4 regions of the Thermoanaerobacter siderophilus SR4 genome follow, and region 4 is predicted to be linked to each of the others. Evidence: a T-box and tRNA genes for the amino acid it is inferred to sense, from the RefSeq annotation. Region 4 holds a T-box; the other regions hold tRNA genes.
What was found. A T-box is a leader RNA that pairs with one kind of tRNA and senses whether it is charged. The one in region 4 lies ahead of leuS (leucine--tRNA ligase), so its partner is inferred to be a tRNA-Leu.
Positions count from the first base shown of each region.

Region 1: it encodes a tRNA-Leu, which carries the amino acid that the T-box ahead of leuS (leucine--tRNA ligase) is inferred to sense. The anticodon was not compared.
Region 2: it encodes a tRNA-Leu, which carries the amino acid that the T-box ahead of leuS (leucine--tRNA ligase) is inferred to sense. The anticodon was not compared.
Region 3: it encodes a tRNA-Leu, which carries the amino acid that the T-box ahead of leuS (leucine--tRNA ligase) is inferred to sense. The anticodon was not compared.

Region 1 is NZ_CM001486.1:2,410,008-2,412,212, reverse strand. Features, by position in the region: gene THESIDRAFT1_RS11990 (YmaF family protein) at 1-216, opposite strand, end outside; gene THESIDRAFT1_RS11985 (hypothetical protein) at 290-625, shown strand; partial or broken gene THESIDRAFT1_RS13090 (transposase) at 619-753, shown strand; tRNA gene THESIDRAFT1_RS11980 (tRNA-Leu) at 888-976, opposite strand; partial or broken gene hflX (GTPase HflX) at 1,131-2,205, shown strand, end outside.
Region 2 is NZ_CM001486.1:1,930,937-1,933,141, reverse strand. Features, by position in the region: gene THESIDRAFT1_RS09465 (C40 family peptidase) at 1-395, opposite strand, end outside; cyclic di-AMP (ydaO/yuaA leader) riboswitch at 401-533, opposite strand; tRNA gene THESIDRAFT1_RS09460 (tRNA-Leu) at 695-782, opposite strand; gene THESIDRAFT1_RS09455 (peptide ABC transporter substrate-binding protein) at 977-2,205, opposite strand, start outside.
Region 3 is NZ_CM001486.1:1,697,116-1,699,320, forward strand. Features, by position in the region: gene THESIDRAFT1_RS08315 (ABC transporter substrate-binding protein) at 1-130, opposite strand, end outside; gene THESIDRAFT1_RS08320 (hypothetical protein) at 726-974, shown strand; tRNA gene THESIDRAFT1_RS08325 (tRNA-Leu) at 1,079-1,163, shown strand; gene tig (trigger factor) at 1,336-2,205, shown strand, end outside.
Region 4 is NZ_CM001486.1:233,845-236,049, reverse strand. Features, by position in the region: gene THESIDRAFT1_RS01185 (ABC transporter ATP-binding protein) at 1-137, shown strand, start outside; partial or broken gene THESIDRAFT1_RS01180 (ABC transporter permease) at 134-888, shown strand; T-box leader at 953-1,160, shown strand; gene leuS (leucine--tRNA ligase) at 1,225-2,205, shown strand, end outside.

The DNA.
Region 1 (2,205 bases), 360 kb from region 4:
CAATATTGCATGAACATGACTATCACCATCTGGTATAACTTGGCTGGTGACACCTGCAAAACGGTGATTGTGTTCTTCTTTTTCTTCTTGTTTTCGTTTTTTGTCTTCTGCAGCTAATTTTGTACTACCTAAAAACTCATGGTTATGAGTTTGACCTTCATCTTTTTTATTACTGAAATCAAAATAATTTTTAATTTCCTCGATTGATAATTCCATATAATTCAACCTCCAATAATAAATTTTTTTGAACAATAATATTATATGTTAAGTAAAAAAATAAGTGCATAGAATGAAAAGATATTATAACGAGCATAGTTACAAATTGGAGGTCAGAGGGGCTCTTTTTTCATGCATATTTGAGGTGGTGAGGCGATGTGGCAAGGTACAATTGGGATATTTTAAAAAAGAATTTATTTTAGGCGATTATGAATCAGTAAGAGATTTTGCTGCACAAAAAGGCATTAAGTATAATGGGTACTTTGCAGAGAAAACAAAAGGCTGGGCAGAAGAAAAAAGAGCAAGGCAAGAGCAAAAACAGAGCAAAATTATAGAAAAGACAATTGAAAAGATTGCAAAAAGGAGCCTGATAGAAATGTGGCTCATCCCAATGCAAAAAGAGAGTTAAAAAAATGGCAATCAAGGCCATTAGAAAAGATATACACTTTCATATTTATGGATGCCATCCATTACAAAGTAAGAACAGACGGTCATATTATCAATAGAGCAGCTTATGTAGTATTAGGGGTAACGATATAACAGAGGCCAGTACGTTTATTTTATCTATTTTTATCTGCTTTTATTTTTTATGTTTGCAAAATGTTTGCAAAGTGATATAAAAAACCAAAAGCCGTTAGCAAAGTGCTAACGGCTACATTTCTTGATTTTTCTGGTGCCGAAGGTGGGAGTCGAACCCACACGGGGTGTGAGCCCCACTGGATTTTGAGTCCAGCGCGTCTGCCAATTCCACCACTTCGGCAAGTTACTACATTTCATATATTATCACAGGTTAATGAAAATTTCAATACCCTTTTTATAAAAAGTGCTATTAATTTACCTATTTCATTATTTATAAATTCCTTTATTTGTGATATATTTATATTTACAGCACATTTTTCAAGGTTGGTGATGTTATGGAAGAGTTAAACAGAAATAAGAAAATAGAACGAGCTATTTTAGTAGGAATTATTTCTACACCTGAAGATGAAGAAAGCATGGAAGAATTAAAAGAACTTGCTTTAACAGCTGGAGCTGAAGTAGTAGGAGTAATGACACAAAAGCGCAATACAATTGACAAAGCTCACTATATTGGTAAAGGAAAGCTGGAAGAATTAAAATTCTTTGCTGAAAATCAAGAAGTTGACCTTGTCATTGTCAATGATGAACTTACTGGTACACAAATTAAAAATATGGAAGACTTTTTAAATGTAAAAGTTATTGATAGAACAAATCTTATTCTTGATATATTTGCAAAAAGAGCAAAGTCAAAAGAAGGAATGTTACAAGTAGAATTAGCCCAATTGAAGTATCGGCTGCCACGTCTTGCAGGTCTTGGTGGACAACTTTCAAGATTAGGTGGAGGAATAGGTACAAGGGGTCCTGGTGAGACAAAATTAGAGACAGATAGAAGGCATATAAAGAATAGAATAAAAGCGATAGAAAAGAAGTTAGAAGAAATAGAAAGGCACAGAAGCTTACAAAGGGAAAGGCGTAAGAAAAACCGTATTCCTGTGATAGCTATAGTAGGGTATACAAATGCAGGAAAATCCACGCTGCTTAATGCTTTAACTAATGCAGAAGTATACGTTGAAGATAAATTATTTGCAACACTTGATCCTACTGCGCGGAGACTTGTTTTGTCTTCAGGGAGAGAAGTAATTTTGATTGATACTGTAGGTTTTATTAGAAAGTTGCCTCACGATCTCGTGGAGGCTTTTAAATCTACGCTAGAAGAGGTTAAATATGCAGATTTATTGCTTCATGTAATTGATGTGACTTTACCAGATATGGAGGAAAAGATAAAGGTTGTAGAAAAGGTTCTTTCAGATTTAGGGGCTATTAATACCCCTAAGATAAATGTTTTTAATAAAATTGACCTTTTGGAAGTTGTACCTAAAGGAAATGAAAGAGAAGTTTATATTTCTGCAAAAAATAAAATTGGATTTGATAAGTTATTGCAAGCAATAGAAAGAGAAATTTTTAAAGATG
Region 2 (2,205 bases), 840 kb from region 4:
ACAACGCTGCCAGATAAACCCGCTTCACTTCTCACATTAACGTAACTACCTGTCACTATACCAACACTTGCTGCTTTTTCCGAATCTCCTCTTGAGACATTAGAAGAATTTCTTACGGATAAATATTCACCAAAAACCCATCCTTCTCTTCCATCAGAAAGCTTTATCTTGTACCACCCGTTTTCCTTATCTAACACAGTCACTGTGTCATTCCAATTTAAGCGGGCAATGACACTTCCTGATAAGCTTCCTTGAGTCCGCACATTTACATAATTGCCTGTAATCTTTCCAACTCCCAGTCCTTCCGCAAACGCTGGGTTCAAAAAAGAGCTACCAATCAGCGTCGCACCAAACACAGAAATTCCAAAAATCATCTTTCCTATTCGCTGATCCACTGCAAATCTCCTTCCTTTATTGCCTCCGGAGTTAGCTGTCGGGTGCGGGACAGAAGGTATCCCTACTGCAGCTTAAAGCTACAGATTAACCCCAAAAAGCGGTTCCTCCGTACCTTTCGGATTCGGCAAGATTGCATATTTTGTCCTTTTGTCTTATCTTATCATATCCTACAGTCAAAGTCAATGTTTACATTACATTTTCTTAAATTTTTTAATCTTTTTTTAATATATTTTATAAAAAATTAATAATTTGTGTGACAAAAAATAAAAGGCTTAACGCCTCTTTTCTCTTTTATTTATGGTGCGGGCGGTGGGACTTGAACCCACACGAGATTATCTCTCACATGCCCCTCAAACATGCCTGTCTGCCAATTCCAGCACGCCCGCCTGCGTTTTTATTATACTGCTCACTTAACTCGTTTGTCAAGGTGGCAAACCTATTAATCATTTCAATTAAAATATCCATCACTGAGTAGTCGTACACCCAAACGTACGCGTCTGCCAGTTCCGCCACCACCGCACGCTTTATTTAATTTCGTCACACTATGAATTATATAATCTTTTTAGGTCAGTGTCAATACCTATTTTTTGATATACCATTTTTCTATATTGTTAAAAACATTAAATCCAGTAGGGTCCACAACTTTTACATTGTCATATGCCATAACTGCTCCTTCAATATAGAAAAGGCCAATTATGGGTTGTTCCTCTAAAAAAACTTGTTCCAAAGCCTGATAATCTGTTTTTAAAGAATTCTCTTCTGAATCATAAAAAATTCTACTATATATTTCATCAACTTTAGAATTACTATAACCCATAAAATTGTCTTTGCCTTTTGTCATAAACATTGTAGACATATCTTGATTATAACTTAAATTCCACTCCATTAACACCAAATCAAATTTACCCGAATATACAGAACTTAGTAAATTGCTCCAATCTTTTGGTACAATGTTTATTTCAATTCCTACATCTTTTAAATTATTCTTTATAATTTTAGCAACTTTAATCAAATATGGATTATTTGCATTTACCAGCAAATCAAATTTGAGCTGATAAGTTCCATTGCTCCTTATCCCTTTAACTAAATTCCAACCACTTTCCTCTAATATTTTATTTGCCTCTTTTATATCGTAATTATGAGATACTATTTTATTGCTATAAAGCCACGAATCAGGGCGAACGGGAATACATGACTTTAACCCATGACTGAAATATACATCTCTCAAAATTTTGTCAACATCTATTCCATAACACATCGCTTTCCTGACATTTGAATCTTTCAAAGCTGGCTTTTGATAATTAGGGGCCATAAATACATAATCTTGCATAACGTATTTATAAATATTTACGTTTGAAATTTCTTTGTATTTATCCCAGTCTATGTCACTTAAAAAAGTAAAATCTGCTTCTTTGCTTTGAAAAGATGTTATCATAGCATTTTCATCAGGCACAATTTTAAACACTATACTATCTATATAAGGTTTGTCGCCTCTATAATAAGGATTTCTTTCAAAAATAATTTCTCTGCCAACGCTGTAAGAAGATATCTTATATGACCCTGTACCAATAGGTACAATATCTTTATTTAAAATATCTTCCTTACCTTTATATTGGTGCTCAGCTAGAATAGGAAAAGTAAACAAAGCTATTGGATTTGCAACAGGTTTATTTAAAACAACTTCAAATTCATAATCACCATTTGTCTTATAAGAGGAGAGATAGTTAATGAGAATATCCCTATAAGGACTTTTTACATCCTTATTTTTAAAAGAATCAAAAGTAAATTTTACATCATTAGCTGTAAAAC
Region 3 (2,205 bases), 1.1 Mb from region 4:
CCGACAGCTCTAAGTTTGCTCCAATTTTTATAACATCGCTACTCTCAGACTTATTTCCACACGCCGAAGCAAATAAAAGTAAAAACGATAATAAACCTGCCGCTACTCCCCTAACAAAGCCTTTACGCACGGCTTACCATCCTCCTTTAAAATTTCATGTTTTTTTAAAATAGTCTTACATTTTTGCTATAAGCACATAACCTGTCCTGCTACACCCCTCTCCTTTTTAAAAGGGTGCAAATACACTGCAAATTCTGCTGGCTATCAATTATAATCATTTTATAAAGCATATCTACAATTTTCTCATTTTTCTCTATTTTTCTTAAAATATTCAGTATACATTAGGGACGTCCTATTAGTAACCATTTTCACCTCCTTGTGCCCCTTTTTTCAAATTTGAATTAATTTGTGGTATAATAAAAATGGTCTGCATATTTTAAAAAGGTTTTTTAGGGGATAATATTTGGTATAAAGTTTGATGGAAATTTAAATTTGATGGCTAATAATTAAAAAAGGCAAAGGCACCTTTTTTCTAAAGGCGCCTTTGCCTTTTTTTCTATTTACTTGTTACTTTAATTATACTTATTTTTCTTTGCATTGTCAATAAGTAAAAAGAAAAATGTGTTATTATTCTGTGATATTGTCATATTAAAAGTATTCTGCGATAATGTCAGTATGAGAGCGTTCTAATACTCCCCCAATGCTATTATCATGATTAACGACAAATGAAACGTAACTTTTTGGAATCCTACGGCGGAACGTATACTTGGATATTTTTGCATGCATTTGTAATACAAGATGAACGACTGTACGAAGCATATGGAGAAATTAACGAGCTAAAAATTTCAAAATTAGCAGATAGTGTAGTCAGAAATATTATTCATAGAGGTGAAGATGAGGCTAGAATGATTGAAAAAGAAAATGACCCTGAAGTACTTCTAAAATTATTAAAAGGGAAATGCGATCCTGCTTAGAGGCATTCTTGACATATTAAAAAAACTTTGATAAAATGGTCTTGTGTAAACTCTTAATCAGCGGGGCTGGGGTTCGAGTCCCTAATGGTGCACCATTTTAATATGCGGGCATGGCGGAACTGGCAGACGCGCCAGACTTAGGATCTGGTGGGGTTACCCGTGGGGGTTCAAGTCCCTTTGCCCGCACCAATAAAAATTTAAGGGAGAAAAATATATATTTGACAGGAAAATAATGCAGTAGGCATTATTTTTTTTGCATAAAATTATGACAACTTGAGTTTGATTCACCGTTTTTTTATGTTATAATATTATAAGTTTAGAAGACTTTATACGAAAGAAAGAGAATAGGAGGATTTACTTAATGGGTGCGAGTCTTAAAAAATTAGAGAAAAGTATTGCGACGATTGAACTTACAATACCAAGTGAAAAGTTTGAAGAGGGTTTAAATTTTGCTTTTAAAAAGAATGCTTCAAAATTTAATGTACCGGGTTTTAGAAGAGGGAAAGCGCCAAGAGCTATTGTAGAAAGATATTATGGTGAAGGTGTCCTTTACGAAGATGCTGTAGAGTATGTTTTTGACGAAGCGTACAAGGAAGCTCTTAAAACGTTTGATTTAGAGCCAGTAGATTATCCGGATATTAACATTTTACAAATCGGCAAAGGAAAAGACTTGATTTTAGAAGCAACTGTACCTGTCATGCCTGAGGTAGAGTTAGGTGAATATAAAGGCATAGAAATTGAAAAAATAGAGTATGATGTGTACGATGGGGATGTAGAATACGAATTAGAAAAATTAAGGCAGCAAAATGCGAGAATTATACCTATTGAAGGAAGAGCAGCAGAAAGTGGAGATATTGCTGTAATAGACTTTGAAGGCTTTATAGATGGCAAGCCTTTTGAAGGCGGCAAGGCGGAAAATTATGAATTAGAATTAGGTAGCAATACTTTTATTCCTGGCTTTGAAGACCAAATAATAGGCCATAATGTAAATGACACTTTTGATGTAAGTGTAACTTTCCCTGAAGATTATAGGGTAGAAGAATTAAGAGGCAAATCGGCTGTTTTTAAAGTCACTCTTAAGGCTTTAAATAAAAAGGAATTGCCTGAATTGGATGATGAGTTTGCGAAAGATGTAAGTGAGTTTGAGACATTAGAAGAGTTAAAAGCCGACATAAGAAAGAAATTAGAAGAGAAAAATAGATTAGATGCAGAAAATGAGATGAAAGAAAAA
Region 4 (2,205 bases):
GCATTGGAGATTACACAGCACTGCTTAACAAAGGGCAATTAATAGAATATGCTAAAACTTATGATTTTTTTACAAATCCCCAAAATGAAATTACAAAATTGTTTATACAAGGCAAGTTAAAGGAGGAAGTTAAATGAGTGTATTGTCTTTGACATTGGCGTCAAGTCTTGTGCTAATATCAATTTTTGTTTCTTATTACCAAAAACTGGGGATTGAAAAGGAAATAGTTATAGGTACTATAAGAGCGGTTGTGCAGCTTACAATAGTGGGATACATTTTACACTACATATTTGCTGCAAATAATGCTTTATTTACCTTGGCAATGGTGACTTTAATGATAGTAGTTGCTGGAAATAATGCTTCAAAGAGAGGGAAGGGAATACCGAATGTTTTTATTTTATCACTTTTTCAATTGCCTTAAGTGCCGCGATTACAATTTCTCTGCTTATTTTATTTGGGAATATACATTTTAGACCCCAGGAAGTTATACCTGTGTCAGGAATGATAATAGGTAATGCAATGGTGGCATCGGGGCTTGCTGTTTCAAGGCTAAAAGACGAAATAAAAAATAAGTCAGAGGAAATAGAGGCGTATTTGTCACTTGGTGCAACTTCAAGGCAAGCAGCTCAAAAAGTGATAAAGACAGCGATAAAGACAGGGATGATTCCAACAGTTGACAGCATGAAAACTCTAGGCATCGTCCAGCTTCCAGGAATGATGACAGGGCTAATATTGGGTGGAGTAGACCCTATTGATGCAGTTAAGTACCAGATAATGGTTACTTTTATGTTGGCTTCTACAGTAGCGATTTCATGTTTTAGTGTTACTTTTCTCACCTATAGAAACTTTTTTACAAAACATCATCAATTAGTGATTGATTTACAATAATATTGTTTAAAATGATATTGCATTTATTCCTATTTTGTAATAAAATAATGTACAAATCAATTTTTTAAATGCGATGAAGTGGAGCAGTAGGCATTGTAAGCTTTAAGAGAGCCGTTGGTGGGTGCAAAACGGTAGCCTAAGATGCCGAAACTCGCCACGGAGCAGGCATACTGAAGTGTAGTAGGTATGCACGGTTACCGCCGTTACAGGTTTGAGTGGGCATTATGCCAAAAAGAGTGGTACCACGGAAGTGTAAGTCTTTCGTCTCTTACGGATGAAAGGCTTTTTTTAATAAAATCGAGTTTGCTAAAAAATCATAGATAGGAGTGGAGGTTTATGGCTTACTCAGTGGATGTTGATAGAAAATGGCAAAAAAGATGGGAAGAGACAAAACTTTACAAGTTTAATCCTGAAAATGTAGATAAAAAGCTTTATTGCCTTGAGATGTTTTCTTATCCTTCGGGTGCAAAGCTTCACGTAGGGCATTGGTACAATTACGGACCTACTGATTCTTGGGCGAGAATGAAAAGAATGCAAGGCTATGAGGTTTTTCATCCAATGGGATTTGATGCCTTTGGACTTCCTGCAGAAAATTACGCGATAAAAACTGGAATACATCCTTATGATTCCACCATGGAAAACATAAGAACGATGGAAAAGCAGCTACGGGAAATGGGGGCAACTTTTGATTGGGACTATGAAGTAATAACTTGCTTGCCGGAGTACTACAAATGGACACAGTGGATTTTCCTTAAGCTTTTTGAGGCAGGCCTTGCCTATAGAAAGAAAGCTCCAGTGAATTGGTGCCCAAGCTGCCAAACTGTTCTTGCAAACGAGCAAGTTATAGACGGAAAATGTGAAAGGTGCGGCACTGAAGTTACAAAGAAAGATTTGACTCAGTGGTTTTTTAAGATAACTGCTTATGCAGAAGAACTCCTTGAAAAACTGGATGAACTTGATTGGCCTGAGAAAACAAAAATAATGCAAAGAAATTGGATTGGAAAATCGGATGGAGCAGAGATAGAATTTAAAGTAGACGGAAAAGACCTGACATTTAAGGTATTTACTACAAGAGCTGACACGTTGTACGGAGCGACGTATGTAGTCATCGCGCCAGAACACGAAATTGTAGATTTAATTACTACAGAAGAATATAAACAAGCTGTTGAAGAGTATAAAGAATACGCGAGAAAACAAAGTGAAATTGAAAGGTTGTCTACTGAAAAAGAAAAGACAGGGGTATTTACAGGGGCCTATGCTATACACCCTCTGACGGGAGAAAAACTTCCTATTTGGATAGCAGACTACGTCCTTGCA